DNA from 3 places in the Streptomyces sp. NPDC001970 genome. Region 1 is predicted to be linked to each of the others. Evidence: riboswitches for the same ligand, from Rfam matches in the RefSeq annotation. Region 1 holds a riboswitch; each other region holds the start of a gene.

Evidence for each region. A riboswitch is a leader RNA that binds a small molecule or an ion and turns the genes downstream of it on or off. The one in region 1 is predicted to bind cyclic di-AMP.
Region 2: linked by a shared signal. The riboswitch ahead of ACWCP0_RS22445 (M23 family metallopeptidase) and the one ahead of ACWCP0_RS24770 (M23 family metallopeptidase) in region 1 are both predicted to bind cyclic di-AMP.
Region 3: linked by a shared signal. The riboswitch ahead of ACWCP0_RS12915 (transglycosylase family protein) and the one ahead of ACWCP0_RS24770 (M23 family metallopeptidase) in region 1 are both predicted to bind cyclic di-AMP.

Annotation. Positions count from the first base shown of each region.
Region 1 covers NZ_JBSFDW010000022.1:18,045-24,231, forward strand. The annotation lists gene ACWCP0_RS24765 (PrsW family intramembrane metalloprotease) at 1-409, shown strand, start outside; gene ACWCP0_RS24770 (M23 family metallopeptidase) at 665-1,723, opposite strand; cyclic di-AMP (ydaO/yuaA leader) riboswitch at 1,735-1,870, opposite strand; gene ACWCP0_RS24775 (PP2C family protein-serine/threonine phosphatase) at 2,121-3,290, opposite strand; gene ACWCP0_RS24780 (MerR family transcriptional regulator) at 3,612-4,361, opposite strand; tRNA gene ACWCP0_RS24785 (tRNA-Met) at 4,485-4,558, opposite strand; gene ACWCP0_RS24790 (DUF5988 family protein) at 4,743-4,943, opposite strand; gene ACWCP0_RS24795 (FBP domain-containing protein) at 4,998-5,486, opposite strand.
Region 2 covers NZ_JBSFDW010000018.1:152,035-158,221, forward strand. The annotation lists gene ACWCP0_RS22435 (tyrosine-protein phosphatase) at 1-223, opposite strand, end outside; gene ACWCP0_RS22440 (alpha-galactosidase) at 393-2,495, shown strand; cyclic di-AMP (ydaO/yuaA leader) riboswitch at 2,827-2,984, shown strand; gene ACWCP0_RS22445 (M23 family metallopeptidase) at 2,989-3,999, shown strand; gene ACWCP0_RS22450 (SGNH/GDSL hydrolase family protein) at 4,177-4,968, shown strand; gene ACWCP0_RS22455 (STM4011 family radical SAM protein) at 4,929-5,822, opposite strand; gene ACWCP0_RS22460 (STM4012 family radical SAM protein) at 5,841-6,187, opposite strand, start outside.
Region 3 covers NZ_JBSFDW010000008.1:112,625-118,811, forward strand. The annotation lists gene ACWCP0_RS12900 (DUF501 domain-containing protein) at 1-381, opposite strand, end outside; gene ACWCP0_RS12905 (FtsB family cell division protein) at 425-889, opposite strand; gene eno (phosphopyruvate hydratase) at 969-2,255, opposite strand; gene ACWCP0_RS12915 (transglycosylase family protein) at 2,610-3,272, opposite strand; cyclic di-AMP (ydaO/yuaA leader) riboswitch at 3,276-3,446, opposite strand; gene ACWCP0_RS12920 (LysM peptidoglycan-binding domain-containing protein) at 3,706-4,644, opposite strand; gene ACWCP0_RS12925 (cytochrome P450 family protein) at 4,794-6,059, opposite strand; gene ACWCP0_RS12930 (nucleoside triphosphate pyrophosphohydrolase) at 6,056-6,187, opposite strand, start outside.

The DNA.
Region 1 (6,187 bases):
GCGTGAGCTCCGCACGGTCGCGGCCCAGCTCCCCGCGTACGCCGCGGCGGGCTGGCTCTCCCCCGCCGAGCCGCTCGCCCTGTCCTCCATGCGGGCGCGCACGATGGCCCGCGACATGGCGGGCCGCACCCACGGCCCCGCGGCCGCCCGCGCCGTGTCCGAGTACGAGGCCTTCGCGACCTCCCTCGCCTTCCTGCGCCACCGCGCCCACCGCGGCACGGCGGGCCCGGACTTCGTCGCCCGCGAGCAGGAACTGCTCCACCACCTCTGGCAGCGCAAGCACGTCGCGTCCCCGGCGCTGACGTACGCGGCCCAGGCGTCGGGCAGCGTCTTGCTTCCGGCTCCGGCTCCGGCTCCGGCTCCGGCACCGTACCGGGACTACGGGGGCTACAACCCGTACCGGGGATAGGCCGACAGCCCTGACGTCGGGGGGGGTGCCGCCAGGGCTGCCGGGGTCGTACGAGCGCGAGGAAACGCCCGGAACAGGACGCCCGGAATCGGGCGAAGCATGTGAGCGTGAAAAGTGACGTGCAGGGTGACCGTGGACGCGAACGCCGGACGCCGGACGCCGGACGCCGGACGCCGAGAGTGGTACGACGCATCGGGGCATCGGCGCTTCGACGCATCACGAACCGTCGAAGCGCCGAACCGCCGAAGCGGTGAATCAGATGCTCTGGCCCTTGTCGCGCAGCCACGCCGCCGGGTCGATCCCGGTGCCGCCCGCGGTGTGCACCTCGAGGTGCAGATGCGGTCCGGTGACATTGCCGGTGGCGCCGACTCGGCCGATCGTCTCGCCGGTGGTGACCGTCTGTCCGGCGGACACGGTCATCGAGGACAGATGCGCGTACCAGATCTCGGTGCCGTCCTCGAGCTCCAGCACCACGCGGTAGCCGTAGGACCCGGACCAGCCCGCCGACTTGACGGTGCCTCCGTGCACGGCCTTCGCCGGCGTACCCGTGGGCGCCGCGAAGTCGAGGCCGGTGTGGTAGCCGGAGGACCACATGGAGCCGGCCTGGCCGAAGGTCGAGGTGATCGTGTAAGAGGACGTCGGCAGGGAGTAGCTCGCGGCGAGCTTGGCGAGCCGCTCGGCCTCCGCCTTGCGCGCAGCCTCCTCCTCGGCCAGCCGCTTCGCCTCCGCGGCCTCGGCCTCGGCCTCGGTCTGCTGGGCCTTCGCCTCGGCGGCCGCCTTCTCGGCGGCGGCCTTCTCCGCGGCAGCCTTCGCCTCGGCGTCGGCCTCGGCCTGCTGCTGCTCGGCCTGCTGGAGGATGCGGGCGCGCAGTGCCTCGCCCGCGCCGGCCACGTTCTCCCCGCCGTCCGTGGCGGACGACGTGTCGGCGACGGAGAGCGCCGTGAGCGGCGCCGCGTTCCCGTTGCCGTCCTGCTCGTCGGACTCGTCCGACATCAGGGAGCCCACGCCCGGCAGCGACTTGGCGTCCGGGAGGTTGTCCGTGATGGTGTCGGGCAGGGATATGGAGACGGCGGGCTTGTCCTGCGCGGTGGCCATGCCGCCGGCGCCGACCGCGGCGATGACGCCGACTCCGAGGACGGTGGAGCTCCGGGCGAGTCCGTTGCGCTGCTTGACGACGCGGTGCCTGCCTCGGACCGGGCGGACGGACTCCTCGGTCGGGTTCCACTCCTCCGCGCCGGCGGTGGGGACCCACTCGCCGGCAGGGAACCATTCGGTGGTGGGAGGCTCTTGGAGGGCAGGCTCGTTGGACGCCACGGAGGCGTGCTCCTTTCCTTCCTTCTCGCCTACCGGGTTAGCTGACGGGTTCGGAGCAGGAAGGTCTCCTACGAGCACCATAAAGTGCCCGATTCACCCCAATTGGTGGTTCCCCGGTTCCCTTGCGGAATTCGGCGCGTGCGCACGGTGCCGTCTCTTGCGACGGCTGGGACGACCGCGCTGCGTTATCGAACGTTAATAGACACCGGGGCCGTATTCCAAGCCGTTCCCACTGATCGTTAACGACTTTGCCCTGGACTTTCCGTGCGCAAGAGGGGGGAATCGGGCGAGTTGACTCCACCTCACCTACCCCACAATTTCTGACGGTGCATCAAATGTTATGCGGAGGGCTCCCTTTCGATTACGTTCCGTCGCGATCGGAGGAACCGTGGGCGATTCAGGGAACCACCGGCATCGTGCGGCGCCGCTCCGGCTGCCGCTCCCCCGGCCGGCTGACCGCCAGCAGCGCCATGTCGTCCGCCGACCCGCCGTTCGTGTGCCGCTGCACGTCGGCGACCACCGCGTCCAGCAGTTCCTCGGGGCCGGGGAAGATCCGGCCGCTCAGCCGCTCGCGCGGATCGTAGAAGGTGCCGTGCGCGTCACGCGCCTCGGACAACCCGTCCGTGTAGAGCAGCAGCGTGGCCCCGGCCGGAAACACCGCCTCGTCCACCCGGTCCGGCCAGGTCCCGAGATCGCCCATGCCGAGCGGTAGCGCCGGCTCGCTCGGCTCCAGTACGTCCAGCACGCCGTCCTCGTGCAGCACGAGCGGCGGCGGATGGCCCCGGTTGACCACCCGCACCCGCCCGTCGCCGCGCGGGATCTCGGCGAGCAGGGCCGTGGTGAACCCCTCGAACACGTCGGGCTCCGAGCGCCGCGTGCCACCTCTCTTCAGCGCCCGCTCCAGCCGCTGCGCGACCCCCTCCAGGGAGGGCTCCTGCTCGGCCGCCTCCCGGAACGCCCCCAGCGCGATGGCTACCGCCCCGACCGCGTTCAGCCCCTTCCCCCGTACATCCCCGACCACCAGCCGCACCCCGTACGGAGTGTCCTGCGCGGCGAAAAGGTCCCCGCCGATGAACGCGTCCGCACGCGCCGCCTCGTACCGCGCGGCGATCTGCAGCCCGCCGATCCGCTCGGCGGGCGAGGGCAGCACCGCCCGCTGGGCGGCCTCCGCGATCTCGCGCGCGGAGGCCAGGCGCTCGCTGCCCTGGTGTACGACCCGGTTGAGGTAGAGAGCCAGCACGGCGACGGTGAACACGGTCAGCAGCTCGGTCACCGACGGGATCTGGCCGAGCGTGCCGTTGTACGACCGCAGCCCCAGCACGGCCGCGACAGCACCGATGCCGACCAGCAGGGTGTACAGCGGGGTGAAGAAGGGGGCGGCCACCAGCGGCGACGCGGCGAAGAGGGGCGATGCGGTGTACGTCGCGGGGGTGGCCAGATCGTAGAAGATCCCGCCGACGATCAGCACCACGGGCAGCACCCGGACGATCCGGCGGCCGCCGTCCCGGCGCGGCGCGGCGCCGTCATCGCCGATGCCGTCGTCGCTGTCGCCTGTTCGCTGCCCCACCAATGGTCTCCTGCCCGGTCCGCCCACGGGGCGGACCTACCGTGCCCCACCCAGGCTGGCCGGAGCCGCGCCGCGCAGCGAATCGCCGTCGGCCAACCGGGCTAGCTCCCGGGTCTGCGTCCGGGGTCCCACGTCCACCGGGCGGACGGCCCGGGCCGCCGGCCACCAGGGGGCCCTCCTGGTGACCTCAGGAACAACGGGTCTCGGTCGGGCGCGGCCGTCGTCCGCCGTCACCCGTCGCGGCCTGTCGCGGGCCTTCGCGGCCTTCGTGGGCCTGCGTGGGACTGCGTGGGACTGCGCGGCAGTCCGCGCCGGCCGTTGCTAGTCGTCGCTGAGGTTGTGCTCCGCGTACACCTTCATCGCGTCGCGAACGAACGCCGCCGCGCCCTCGCCGTACCGGTCGTAGTTCGCCGCGAAGCGCGGGTCGGCGACGTACATCTCGCCGAGCCCGATGACGTACGACTTCGTCGGCGCGACCGTCACCGACAGCCACTCGAAATGCCGCTGCGCGATCGCCTGCACCTCGTCGCTGTCCGCTGCGAGCCCGTCCTTGAGCGCCTGGCCGAAGTCACGGGCGATCCCGGCCTGCCGGTCCTGGAAGGCCTGCTTCTCCTGGGCGCTGAGCGAACGCCACCAGCGGTCGCCCTTCTCGTATGCGTCTCGGCCCCAGCGCTCGGTGACCTCCTCCTCGTACTGGGTGTGATCGAAGCCGTCGAAGACTTCTTCCGCCATGAGTTCCTCTCCTCTCTCCGTGCGGTCGAGAGTGGTCCGCACCGAGGCGATCTGCCGCCCGATGCGCTCCCGCTCCTGCTCCAGCAGCCTCAGATGGGTGCGCAGGGCGGCGGCCGTGTCCCGCTGTCCTTCCAGGACCTGCGCGATCGCCGGCAGCCCGAGCCCCAGCTCGCGGAGCAGCAGAATGCGCTGCAGCCGGATCAGGGCGTCCTGGTCGTAGTAGCGGTAGCCGTTGCTGCCGATCCGGCTCGGCACGAGCAGCCCCAGCTCCCCGTAGTGCCTGAGCGTGCGGCTCGTCGTACCGGCTTTCCTGGCGATTTCCTGGATCGACCACTCCATGCCCTTCACGCTAGAACTTGACGTTACGTAAAGGTCAAGCGGCGAGAGGGCTGTGCCCGGCGCGGCCGGACCCAGACGCACCGAAGGCCCGGATCCATCAGGATCCGGGCCTTCGGCCTTGAGTAGCGGGGACAGGATTTGAACCTGCGACCTCTGGGTTATGAGCCCAGCGAGCTACCGAGCTGCTCCACCCCGCGTCGGTGAACACCACCTTACGCCATCAGGAGCAAGATCCACTCCATTTACGGTCGCGGGGTGCCCCGGGCGGCTCCTGTGCGGCTGCCGGGCAGCTCAGGACAACCCCCATCACACCGGCAGGGCCCGGCCTGTACCGGGCGCCCGACCGGGTCCCTCACGTCCACGTCCCGCGGGCCGCGGGGCCTACTCGGCGACTTCCGTGCGCTCCCACCATTCGTACACGGGCAGCCGCCCCTCCGGGCTGTCCTCATGGCGCGACGTGACCTTGAAGTGCTCGTACCCGCCGCGGTGCGGAATCTTCAGCTCCTGTCCGGGAGGGGTGATCGGCACGATCTGTCCTGACAGATCCTCCGGGCCACCCTCCAGGAGTGCCTTGCTAGTCATAAGTCCAGTTTTCCCGCGACTGGCACCCGATGCACCTTGTCGGATCACGTCGGGTCACAGCCGATCGAGGAACGCATGGAGATTCCCCCTGGTGCGCTCGATCTGCTCCTCCACTGTGAGCGACTCCTGGAGGCGCCCGCCGGGCACCGACTGCTTCTTGCCGCGTACATAGAGGGAGCAGTCGAGGTCGGTGCACATGTAGAGGCCGACGGAGTTCCCGTCGCGGCCCGCCTGGCCGGTCCTGCGGGCGGCCATGAGCGAGACGCCGCCTCCCGGGTGGGTCGTCAGACACAGGGAGCACATGCTGCGGTGCAGATGGCCGCGCTGCCGGGACGGGAAGCGCAGGGACACCCCGACGATCCGGCCGTCCCGCTCGGCTACGACATAGCTCCGGTCGGGCGCGGCGGGATCACGCCACCCCAGGAAGTCGAGGTCGCCCCAGGGCTGCTCGGCGAGATCGCGCGGGACGGCCAGCCGTTTGGCCTCACCCTTCGAGCAGTTGACGAACGACGCGCGGATGTCCTGTTCGGTCAGTGCCTTCATGCCTCCGACGCTAAGCTTCCCTAAAGGCATTAGGCAAATAATTAATGCATCTAGGCACAGAGGGCGCCCGCTCCTCATGTCGACTCGCGCCGGCCTGACGGGGGCGAGGCGACCGGGTGGCCGGGTGACTGGGTGACCGGGTGGCCGGGTGGCCGGGTGACCGGTGGGGGAAACGGCGGTGGACCTGGCGGACGGGCCGGGTCCGGCGGCGTCACGGTGTCCACGCCGACGCGCCGCGTCGGCGACAGGGACGCCCGTCAGGATCGCCCGGCGCCCGACGGTGTCGGCCAGGGCAGCGTCCCGGGTACGGGCGGCTCCGACGGTGCGGCCGGTCCCGCTGGTCCTCCCGGGCCGCAGGGCGAACCTCGGGCCGGCCGGACCTAGAGGGGAGCAAGGCCCCGAGGAGGATGACAGGGACGGGCAGGCGTGCCCGACCGGCTACAGCCGGCAGCCCGCCAAGGGCGACCCAGACGCCCTCGCCTGCAGGAAGGACGGCGCCCCCGAGCCGGAGCCAGGGACGCCGGGTCCCGTTCGCGACGGCGTGTGTTGCGCAGTCCGCTCACGCATCGCTCACGCATCCCGTGCAGATCTGCCGTTTCGATGCCCCTCGCCCTTCAGCTCGCCTGGCATGAGGTCGGAAGAGTGTCACCGAGGCTCCGCATCCCCTCCGGCGCGGGCACCGCCGTCAGCCGCGCCGGCCA
Region 2 (6,187 bases), on a different contig from region 1:
TGTGGTCCGCGGCGTTGCGGAAGTCGAAGATCGTATGGAGCCCGAGCGAGGCGAGGAAGGTGGCGTCGCTCTCGGTGGCGTGCGCGAGGTGGCCGCTGCGGAAGAGCCGTCCGTACTGCACGCGTCGCCCGTCGACGGTAGGCAGTCCGCCCACGTCCCTGAAGTTGCGCACCCCTGCGAGCTCGGGTTCGGTCGACGGGGTCTGGGGCAGCTGCTGCGTCACGGGGGCTCCTCCGTGTCTGCGGTCGGCACTGCTCGCCGACGATGGCGCGCTCCCGACCCTACGACATCGATTCCTCAGGCAATCATCTCGGTTGCGGCGCCAAGACCGTTGCCTCCAGGGACGGTTCCGGTCGATGATGTGCGGACCTGTGTGGATCTGGGGGGTTGCGGTGATCCAGTCGGTCGGTGAGGGGCGCATCTGGCTTCTGTCCGGGCGTACGGGCAGCTACGCGCTGCACGTCACCGACCGCGACGAGCTGCTGCATCTGCACTGGGGACCCCGGATCGGACCGGCCGACGCCGAGGCGCTCGCGGCCCGGCCCCTCCCGCCCTACTGGCCGTTCGAGTCACAGCTCGACGGGCACGAGGAGTACCCGGTCGAGGGCGGCCCCCGCTTCGTACGGCCCGCCCTCTCCGTACGCACGCAGGAGGTGCGCGGCACCGAGTGGCGCTTCGACGACGCCCAGGCGGACGGTGACGAGCTGCGGCTGCGCTTCGTTGACCCGCTGCACGGTCTCGCGCTGACCCTCCACTACCGGATGCGGGACGACTCCGACGTGATCGAGCGCTGGGTCACGGTGGCCCATGCCGGCCAGGGAGCGGCGCTGGAGCTGCTGCGCGCCGACGCCGCCGTGTGGACACTGCCGGGTCGCGACCGGCGCCGGCTCTCGCAGCTGCACGGCCGCTGGGCGGCCGAGTCCCTTCTCGTGCGGTCGGAGCTCACGTACGGCGAGAAGGTGCTCGGGTCGCGTCGCGGGCACACCGGGCACCAGCACCTGCCCTGGGTCGCCGTCGACGACGGTGAGGCCACGGAGGAGACGGGCGAGGTGTACGGCTGTGCGCTCGGCTGGTCGGGATCATGGCGGATCGCCGTCCAGCACCTGCCCGACGGCCGGGTGCAGATCAACGGCGGAGCCGGATACGACGACTCCGGGCTGCTGCTCCTCGCGCCGGGCGAATCATATATTTCGCCCGTATTTGCCGGACTTTGGACGGATGGTGGCTTCGGCGCGGCAAGCCGCGCCTGGCATTCCTGGCAGCTCGCCCATGTCATTCCGGACGCGCGGGCTTCCCGGCCGGTCCTCTACAACTCCTGGGAGGCCACCGGCTTCGACATCTCGGAGGAGCAGCAGCGGGCCCTGGCGCGCCGGGCGGCCGGGATCGGGGTCGAGCTCTTCGTCGTGGACGACGCCTGGTTCGGGCGGCGCACCAGCGACCGGGCCGGGCTCGGCGACTGGACGCCGAATCCGGACCGCTTCCCGCAGGGGCTGAAGCCGCTCGCCGACGAAGTGCACGCGCTGGGCATGCAGTTCGGGATCTGGGTCGAGCCGGAGATGGTCAACGCCGACAGCGATCTCCACCGCGCCCACCCCGAGTGGATCCAGCACCGTCCGGGCCGGGCCCGGACCGAATTCCGCAACCAGCTGGTGCTGAACCTCGCCCGCCAGGACGTCCAGGACCACCTCTGGGAACAGCTGGACGGGCTGCTGGCCTCGGCCCCCATCGACTACGTGAAGTGGGACTTCAACCGCTGCTTCACGGATGCCGGCTGGCCGGGGGAGCCGTACCCCCAGAGGCTCTGGGTCGAGCACGTCGAGGCGCTCTACTCCCTGCTGGACCGGCTGCGGGCGGCGCACCCGGCCGTCGCCTTCGAGTCCTGCTCGGGCGGCGGTGGCCGGATCGACCTGGGGATACTCTCCCGTACCGATCAGGTCTGGACCTCCGACAACACCGATCCGCTGGACCGGCTGGCCATCCAGCACGGCTTCTCGCAGCTGCATCCGGCCCGGGTCATGGCCGCCTGGGTGACGGACAGCCCGAATGTGCAGCTCAACGGCAGGATCAGCTCCCTGCGGTTCCGTTTCGTCAGCGCGATGGCCGGGGTGCTGGGCATCGGCGGCGACCTCGCGCGGTGGAGTGAGGACGAGCTGACCGAGGCCCGCGGCTGGGTGGACCTCTATAAGAAGATCAGGCCGGTCGTGCAGCACGGCGAGCTCCACCGGCTGCGCCCGCCGGAGGGCGGGCTGAGCGCTGTGCAGTACGTGCGCGGCGACGAGGTCATCGTCCTGGCCTGGCTCGAGGCGCAGCGCCACGGGGAGCGGCCGCCCGCGCTCAGGCTGTGCGGGCTCGACCCGGCGGCGGCGTACGAGTGTCTGGACACGGAGACCGTCCACCGGGGTGCGGTGCTGCTGCATCACGGAATGGACACGGGGCTGCGCGGTGATCGCGACGCGGTGGTGCTCCGGCTGAGGCGCAGGTCCGGCCGGATCTGACCCTTCCGCCCTTACGGGCACATCTAGTGGGATTCATGCCTATTGGGGCTTCTGTCCGTATTGAGGCCTTTAGTGGAACACGCCCCGGTTACAAGGGGGATGGGCTCCGTTGCGTGAGCGGGATCATATTCGTGACGTTCTGTTGTCGTGTCCCGCAATCAATTGCCTTTGTCCGCAAGGCAATCACAGATCCGTAATCGACGGAGGGTGACCGGGAATTCCCTGTTGTCGCTACCTGGGTGAATGCCGGGTTAATGAGGTGGCTTGTTCCCGTCGACCGGCTCCCTTAAGTTCGCCGCAATCCGGTCGGACCGCCTAATCCTGCCGCCGACCGGAATACGCACCCACCCCCACGCGTGGCAGGAGCGGGGGACCCAGGTAGAACGCCGACCGGAGTTCCGGACGGCTAGGGGTCAAGCCGCACACCTCGCGGCCGGGCGTCTCCAGCCCGCACCCGACAGCTCACCTCGTAGGCGCCGGAGAGGAATTCGCCATGCCCAAGGGCAAGCATCGTCGTCCGAGGACCAACCCCATCTCGCGCGGATTCGTCGCCGCGGGCACGGGTGGTGCCGCCATCGCACTCCCCCTGATCGGCGCCGCGGGTGCGCACGCCGCGGACACGTCCGCGCCCACCGTCACCCCCGAGCGCGTCGCCACCGTCGCCCAGAAGGCCGCCGCCCCCCAGGCGGACCGGACGGGGAAGGCGGCCAAGACCTACACGGTCGTGTCCGGTGACTACCTGTCGAAGATCGCCGTGGAGCAGGACGTCCGGGGCGGCTGGAAGAAGCTGTACGCGGACAACCGCGAAGCCGTCGGCGAGAACCCGTCGCTCATCCACCCGGGTCTCAAGCTCACGCTCGGCGCCAAGGCCCAGGCGAAGGCTCCGGCCGAGGCCCCCGCCAAGGAGAAGACGAAGGCGAAGGCGTCGAAGGCCGAGGCGCCCGCCAAGGCCGAGGCGCCCGCCAAGGCCGACGCGCGGGCCGAGGCTCCGGCGAAGGCCGAACGCACGCAGGTGCGCGCCGAGTCCGGATCCGGTGCCGCCCAGGCCCCCGCCGGTGCCGCTGCCGCCGCCCCTGCCCCCGCCGCGCAGAGCAACTTCTCCGGCTACTTCGCCCCGGTCGACGCGAGCATGACCACCGCCTACCGCACCGCCGGCGCCATGTGGTCCAGCGGTTACCACACCGGTGTCGACTTCGCGGCCCCCACCGGCACCTCCGTCAAGTCGGTCGGCCCCGGCACCGTCGTCTCGGCCGGCTGGGCCGGCGCGTACGGCAACCAGGTCGTCATCCGGCACGACGACGGCACGTACTCGCAGTACGCTCACCTCTCCCAGCTCTCCATCTCGTCCGGCGAGAGCGTCACCGGCGGGCAGCAGATCGGCCTCTCCGGCTCCACCGGCAACTCCACCGGTCCGCACCTGCACTTCGAGATCCGCACCACCCCGAACTACGGCTCGGACATGGACCCGCTCGCCTACCTCCGCCAGTACGGCGTCTCGATCTGAACCTGACGTAACGTCAGCAGCGTCCGCCGCCCTCCGACCTGACCCGGAGGGCGGCGGGCGTGTGTGTGCCGCCATATTCCCGCTGAGCGGAAAACTGACCAGGTGGTCTATCTCACGCCCCGTCAACCCCTCCCTACGGTGGCGTAGGTCACTTAGCGCCGTGAATGATGTCTCGACGTGGCAGACGATTCGAGATCAAGGGAAAACAGGGCATTCGGGTCGTACGCGGCGATCGGTGACAGCTTCACCGAGGGCGTCGGGGACCCCGGACCCGAGGGTCGGTTCGTGGGATGGGCGGATCGCCTGGCGGTCCTGCTCGACGACCGCGCACCGGAGCACACCTTCCGCTACGCCAACCTCGCCGTGCGCGGCCGCCTTCTCGACCAGATCGTGGCGGAACAGGTCCCGCGCGCAAGGGAACTCGCCCCCGACCTGGTGACGTTCTGCGCGGGCGGCAACGACATCATCCGGCCCGGCACCGACCCCGACGACGTCGCCGAGCGCTTCGAACGAGCCGTCGCCGCCCTCACCTCGGCCGTCGGCACCGTCATGGTGACCACCGGCTTCGACACCCGCGGTGTGCCCGTGCTGCGCCACCTGCGCGGCAAGATCGCCACGTACACCGCGCACGTCCGCGCCATCGCCGACCGCTACGACTGCCCGGTCCTCGACCTCTGGTCGCTCAAGTCCGTCCAGGACAGGCGCGCCTGGGACGACGACCGGCTGCATCTGTCCCCCGAGGGACACACGCGCGTGGCGCTCCGCGCCGCCCAGGTCCTCGGCTTCCACGTCCCCGTCGACCCGGACCAGCCATGGCCCCCGCTGCCGCCGCGCGGCACGCTCGAGGTCCGGCGCGACGACATCCACTGGGCGCGCGAGTACCTCGCCCCGTGGATCGGCAGGCGGCTGCGGGGCGAGTCCTCCGGTGATCACGTGGAGCCGAAGCGTCCTGATCTGCTTCCGCTGTGAACCCTCCCGTTCGCGGCGGCGGGGATCCGCTCCAGGACCCCGCCCGCGAACAGGTCGTACAGCGGCAGCGACTCCAGATGGACGTATCCGATGTGGCAGTCGCACACGGCGAGCGGACACGGCCGGGGCCGAAGTGCCGCCCGGTACGAGCCGTCGTAGAGATTGCCGAGCTCGGAACGGACGAAGTGGCAGCGCCGCACCGTCCCGTCCCCGTCCACCGAGATCACCGACTCGCCCGTGCGGCACGGCAGCCCGGCCGAGCGGTGCGGATGGCGGCTGTACGGGAAGAGGGGGTCGAGGGCCGTCCAGCGGTCGGCCTCCTGGTCGGTGTACGTGCGCCCCTCGGCCGCGTTGACCCACAGATACACATGCGGGGGAAGATCGGCCCGGAGCCGGCGCGCCTGCTCCAGATGCTCCTCGAAGCCGACGATCCCGACGCTGAACCGGACGCCCCGGTCGGTCAGTTCACGACATTTGCCGAGGAAGCGGTCGTACGGCGTCTGGCCCGGGTGGTACGTGCACCACAGCGCCAGCGTGCCCGTGTCGGCGTCCGCGAGCCAGTCGGTGCGGCAGCTCAGATTGGTCTGGATGGCGACTCTGCGGATGTGCGGCAGCCGGGACAGCCCGGCCAGGGTGCGCCGGTACCAGGAGCGGACCAGACCCTCGCCCCACGGGGTGAACAGCACCGACAGACGGTCGTCCGTCCGCTCCGCCGCCCAGTCCGCGAAGCGCTCCAGCGCCAGCCGGTCCGCGCGCAACTGCTCCCGGCTGTCTCGGCGCTTGGCGAACGGGCAGTAGGGGCAGTCGTAGTCGCAGGAGGCGAGCGGCCCCCGGTACAGGATCGTCAGATCCACCTGATTCTCACCCCTTCGTCACTTGAGCTCGTACGCGACCATCGCGGCGCGTACGGCGGGTGAGAACAGCTCCGGGCCGAGCGCGTCCGAGTACGCAAGCCCTTCCGGTGTCAGCCGCAGCAGGCCGTCGCTCTCCTCCAGCCAGCCGCGGTCGGCGAACGCGGCGAGCTCGGCGCGGAAGTCGTCGGCCGGGGCGCTGCCGAACCGCTCCCGGTACTCCGCGGCCCTCATCCCCCGCGCCTGGAGCAGTGACTGGAGCAGATGGCGGCGGCGCGTCTCGTCGTCGTCCATCCGCCGGCCGACCTCGGCGCGCGAGAAGTCCTCGGTCCGGGTGTAGTCGTCGATGATCGCCCGTATCTCGCGCA
Region 3 (6,187 bases), on a different contig from region 1:
CGGCATGCCACCCGCGCTCGGGAAGCCCTTCAGCTCCTCGATCGCGTCGCGCCGCGCGATGTAGTCCTCGTGCGCCGCCCGGTACGCCGCCGCCAGCTCGGGGTCGGCCTGAAGGCGCTCGGTCATCTCCTTCATGACCCCGTTCGCCTCCAGGGTGCCGATCGCGGACGCCGCCCGCGGGCAGGTCAGGTAGTACAGCGTCGGGAACGGCGTGCCGTCCTCCAGCCGCGGGGCCGTCTCGACCACGTCGGGGTTGCCGCAGGGGCAGCGGTGGGCGATCGCCCGCAGACCGCGCGGCGGCCGGCCCAGCTGGGCCTCGAACGCCGTGATGTCCGCCTCGGTGGGCGGGGTGTGCTCCGTCGTGGGAGGGGGCGTGTCCATATATATGTGTCCGTACGTCTCTTCGTTCGTTTTCGTGACTTCGCTAGCGGCCCGCGTCCGCGTGGTCGACGCCGTCCCATACGTTCGAGTACCAGGGACGGGCGGCGCCGCCGTCCTCGGCGCGGGGCTGCCGGCCGGCCCGCGGGTCGATCACGGTGTAGCCCGTCTCGCCCGGCAGGACCATGTGCAGATGCTCGCGCGCCAGACGCATGATGTACGCGTCGTCCTGCAGCCGCGCCTTCTCGTCGCGCAGCTGCTCCACGCGTACGCGCGCGGCGGCGGCGAGCCGCTCCTGCTCGGCGATGTCGTTCCGCTGCGACACGTACTGCCGCATCGGGTACGCGAGCGCGACGATCAGAGAGCAGACCACCAGCGCGAGGAAGGCCGCCCGGCCGGTGAGCCGGGAGCGGCGGGCCTGGCGGCGGTTCTGCGAGCGGTAGACGCGGGCGGCGGTCTGCTCGCCGAGCAGCCGCAGTCGGGTCGCGGTGGAGAACCGGTCCCGGGCCATGTGCGCGCCTCCCCATTACGTACGTACGTCCCCGCACACGGTACGGGACCGGGTGCGGGGACGTACGGAAGCGGGGGTGTCAGCCCTTGAAGCGCGGGAAGGCGCTGCGGCCCGCGTACACCGCCGCGTCGTCGAGGATCTCCTCGATGCGCAGCAGCTGGTTGTACTTGGCGACGCGCTCGGAACGGGCCGGGGCGCCGGTCTTGATCTGGCCGCAGTTGGTGGCGACGGCCAGGTCGGCGATGGTGACGTCCTCGGTCTCGCCGGAGCGGTGGGACATCATGCACTTGAAGCCGTTGCGCTGGGCCAGCTCGACGGCGTCCAGGGTCTCGGTCAGCGAACCGATCTGGTTGACCTTGACCAGCAGCGCGTTCGCGGCGCCGTCCTCGATGCCACGGGCGAGGCGCTCCGGGTTGGTGACGAACAGGTCGTCGCCGACCAGCTGCACCTTGGCGCCGAGCTTGTCGGTGATGACCTTCCAGCCGGCCCAGTCGTCCTCGAACAGCGGGTCCTCGATCGACACGAGCGGGTACGCGGCGACGAGCTCCTCGTAGTACTCGGTCATCTCGGCGGCGGAGCGCTCCTTGCCCTCGAAGAGGTACTTGCCGTCCTTGTAGAACTCGGAGGCGGCGACGTCGAGCGCGAGGGCGATGTCCTTGCCGGGCGCGTAACCGGCCTGCTTGACGGCCTCGAGGATGAGGTCGAGGGCCTCGCGGTTCGAGTTCAGGTTCGGGGCGAAGCCGCCCTCGTCACCGAGACCGGTGGAGAGACCGCGCTCCTTCAGGACCTTCTTGAGGGTGTGGTAGACCTCGGTGCCCCAGCGCAGCGCCTCGGAGAAGGACTCCGCGCCGATCGGGGCGATCATGAACTCCTGGATGTCCACGTTGGAGTCGGCGTGCGAGCCGCCGTTCAGGATGTTCATCATCGGCACCGGCAGGAGGTGCGCGTTCGGGCCGCCCAGGTAGCGGAAGAGGGGGAGGTCCGAGGCCTCGGAGGCGGCGTGGGCGACGGCCAGCGAGACGCCGAGGATGGCGTTGGCACCGAGGGACGCCTTGTTGTCGGTGGCGTCCAGGTCGAACATCGCCTGGTCGATCAGGCGCTGCTCGGTGGCGTCGTACCCGACGAGCTCGGGGCCGATCTGCTCGATGACGGCGAGGACGGCCTTCTCCACGCCCTTGCCCTGGTAGCGGTTCGGGTCTCCGTCACGGAGCTCAATGGCCTCGAACGCACCGGTGGAGGCGCCGGAGGGCACAGCAGCACGGCCGGTGCTGCCGTCGTCGAGGCCGACCTCGACCTCGACCGTGGGGTTGCCTCGGGAGTCCAGGATTTCCCGGGCTACGACGACGTCGATGGACGGCACGAGCATCTCCTTCTGGGATGTGACGCTGAATGTGACGCAAGCGGTGCAGGGTCGCTTCGGCCTTGCGACATGAGCCTATCCGGCCCGGGGGCATCGGCCGGTCGGTGCCCGCCCCGTGGGACGAAAAAGGGAAGGAAACAGACAGAAACCCCGGCCTGGGGGCACCTCCCGCGCCCGCAGGGCTGCGGGGGAGCGTACGGGGGGAAGGTGCGCCGGGCCGGGGTGGCTGGGGGACGGGGGTGCGTGCGTCCGGTGGTCCGCCGGGTCCACCGGGGTAAGGGAGCCCCTAGGGGACTACGGGCGTCCCGGGAGTCCGGGTCGGGGAGCCCCGGAGCCGGGATCGGTCCCGGAGCCGGGCCGTCAGCTCAGGTGGAGCTTCTGGCCGGGGTGAATGACGTCCGCGTCGTCGATGACGTCCTTGTTCAGGTCGAACAGCTTCTTCCAGCCGCCCTTGACGTTCTCGGTCCCGGCGATCCTGCTGAGCGTGTCGCCGGCCTTGACCGTGTACTCGCCGTCGCCCTTCTTGACCGGGGCGGCCGCGCGAGCGGAGCGCGTGGTCGGGGCCTCGGCGCGCTTCGGCGCCGGGGCGGGGGTCTCGGCCTTGGGCGCGGCGGGCTTCGGGGCGGCCTCCGCGGCGCCACCGGTGTACGCGGCGTTGGACAGGCCCACGCCGCAGTGCGGCCACGCGCCCTTGCCCTGGCCGGCGAGGACCTTCTCGGCGACCGCGATCTGCTGCGACCTCGAGGCCTGGTCGGCGGAGGCCGCGTACGCCGTGCCGCCGTACGCGGCCCAGGTGGAGGCCGAGAACTGCAGACCGCCGTAGTAGCCGTTGCCCGTGTTGATGGACCAGTTGCCGCCGGACTCGCACTGGGCGACCGCGTCCCACTCGGAGGCGGTGGCGGCGGACGCCGTACCGGTCACGACGAGCGGCGCGGCTATCGCGGCACCGGTGACACCGGCGAGCGTTGCGAGGCGGATCGCCTTGGACGGGCGGCGGTGCGTGCCCTTGCCGGAAAGCAGCATGAAGTTTCCCCTCACCGACGCCTACGAGGTGAGCTGTCGGGTTCGGGCCAAGTGAGTTGCCCGGCCACGCGCGACCATTGCGCGCGGCTTCACCCCAAGCCGTGACCGTCCCTCATGGGGCGGACGCGGCACCTACCTTGGGTCCCCCGCTCCTGCCTACGGCGCTTGACGCGACGACTGTTCCCTTCGACCGACGGCAGGATTCGGCGTGACGGTCGACGGGGCCCGCGGTGGCGAGCGGTTCAGACCGTAAACGCACTTCTCCCCGATGTTCAAAGTCGAACATCGGGGAGAAAACGCCCTTACCTGCCCTGGACAGATGTCCGTTTTCGCAGGTGGGAGGCGGGTTGACCGGACTTGGCAGACGTAACACGCCAGTTGACCGGAAGAGACTCATGTCTCACTTGCGCAGAAGTGGACATAAGTACCCTAACTACTTCTTCAACTGCTTCTCCTTCAGGCCCAGATCGAGACTCTGGCCAGGGAGGATGAGGTCCGGGTCGGAGCCGACGGTCTCCTGGTTCGCTTCGTACAGAGCGGGCCAGCCGCCGGGCACCTCGTTCGCGTCCGCGATCGCCCACAGGTTGTCGCCGGGGCGGACGGTGTACCCATCTGCCGCAGCAGCGCCGTCTCGTGCCGATGCGTCATCCCGTGAGGCATGTCGACCGGATTCGCGATCATTGACCGAATTGCCCGCCTGATCCTCCTCGGCGGCAGAACCGCGGTGCTTGCCGGAGCCGCCCTCGGCGTCCGCGCCCTCGGTCACGTCCCGGGTGGACGCCGTCGACTCGGGGGTGGCGGACGGCTCGGTGGACGCCCCGCCCGAGGGCTTCCCGGACTGGTTGGGCGCAGGCGAGGCCGGACCGGAGGGCGGGGTCGAGGCGTCGGCCCCGTCGCCGAACGACGGCGGGTCCACCTCCTCGTCCGCCGAGCCGGTCGAGTCGCCCTTGGTGTTCGCGCCGGGCGTCAGCCCGGGGTCGACCTTGGCCTTGCCGCCGTCGATCGCGAGGCCGGTGATCACGGCGCAGCTCGCCCATGCCGACGGGCCCTGGGCGGCGAGCACCTTCTCGGCGACCGCGATCTGCTGCGAACGGCTGGCGAGGTCGGCGCGCGGCGCGTACGCCGTACCGCCGAACTCCTCCCACGTGTCCTGGGAGAGCTGCAGTCCGCCGTAGTAGCCGTTGCCGAGATCGGCGCTCCACATGCCACCGCTCTCGCAGTCCGCGACGCGGTCCCAGGTGGTGGCGTCGGCGGCGGTGGCGGAGCCCGCGCCCAGCAGCGGGATGGCGATGGCCGAGCCGGTCACTCCTGCGGCGACGACGAGGGCGGGAGCCTGGCGGGGGCGGCGGTGTCGACCGTTCCCGGAGAGCATGCGCGTGACCTTCCGTGTGACTGCAGGGGACCGGTGAGCCCCCAGGGGACCGAGGAGTCCCGAGTTGACGGTGAACGTAGCCGCATTCGAACGTCAGTCACAAGTCGATGCAGCGGAGATCACGTGAAAGTCACAGAGTTGATGGGCCGTCAGCTCGTTTGAGAAGTGAACCGAACGGGCAAGGTGCGCAATCCGCGCATGATGAGCCCCCCACGCCACCGCAATTCGGACGGATCGACCGCAAGTTGCAAGTCGGGCAGACGGGTCAGCAGCGTCGCCAGCGCGGTCTGCCCCTCCAGGCGGGCGAGCGGCGCACCGAGACAGTAGTGGATGCCGTGCCCGTACCCGAGGTGCTGGTTGTCCCGGCGCGCAAGATCGAGGACGTCAGGATCGGGGAACCGGTCCGGGTCGCGGTCCGCCGCCGCGAGGACGACGAGGACCGGGTCGCCGACGCCGATGTCCTGCCCGCCCAGGGTCAGCGACTCGGTGGCGAACCGCCACGTGGCCAGCTCCACGGGGCCGTCGAAGCGCAGGAGCTCCTCGACGCCGGTCTCGAGGAGCGTGGAGTCGCCGGCGGCGAGGGACGCCTGGAGCCGCGCCCGCTGCTCCGGATGCCGCAGCAGCGCGTACACACCGTTCCCGATGAGATTGACGGTCGTCTCGAAGCCGGCGAAGAGCAGGATGAAGGCCATGGCGGCGGCCTCGTTCTCGGTGAGGTGCTCGCCGTGGTCGGAGGCCTTGATGAGCCCGGAGATCAGGTCGTCGCCCGGCGCTTCCCGCTTCCGGTGGATCAGCTCGGCCAGATAGCCGCGCATCTTCTTCACCGACCGTGCGACCCCGCCGCGCGGCCCGCCGCCGTGCCGGATCATCATCCCCGCCCAGTCCCGGAAGTCGTCCTGGTCCTCCGGCGGGACGCCGAGCATGTCGCAGATCGCGTAGATGGGCAGCGGGAACGCGAACTCGTGGATGAGGTCGGCCTCTCCCTGAGCCGCGCCGTGCTGTTTCGCGACGATCGTGTCGATGAGCCGGTCCGTCAGCTCCTGTACGCGCGGCGCGAATTCGGCGACGCGGCGCGGCGTGAACGCCTTCGACACCAGCCGGCGGAGCCGGGTGTGGTCGGGCGGGTCGATGTTCAGCAGATGCGTCATCAGCTCCGCCTTGCGCTCGCCCGGGATGCCCGTCTTGCCCTTCGCGTGCGCCGGCTCGTCGTGATGCGCGGGATTCTTGCTGAGCCGCTGGTCCGCGAGCGCCTGCCGCGCATCGCCGTACCGGGTCACCAGCCAGGCCTCCACCCCGCTGGGCAGCCGGGTCCTGTGCACGGGCGCGTGCTCGCGCAGCCAGGCGTAGGCGGGGTAGGGATCGGTGGCGAACTCCCAGGTGAAGAGTTCGGGAGGTTCGGGGGCGGCGTCGTTCACCCCTCGACGTTAGCCCGGTCCTCGGCGGCCCGGATCGCGTCGCGGTACGCACGGGCCGCGGCCCGCAGCGCGGCCTCCGGGTCGTGCCCGTCGGCCTCGGCCCGTACGGCCATGGCGAGCAGCTCGTA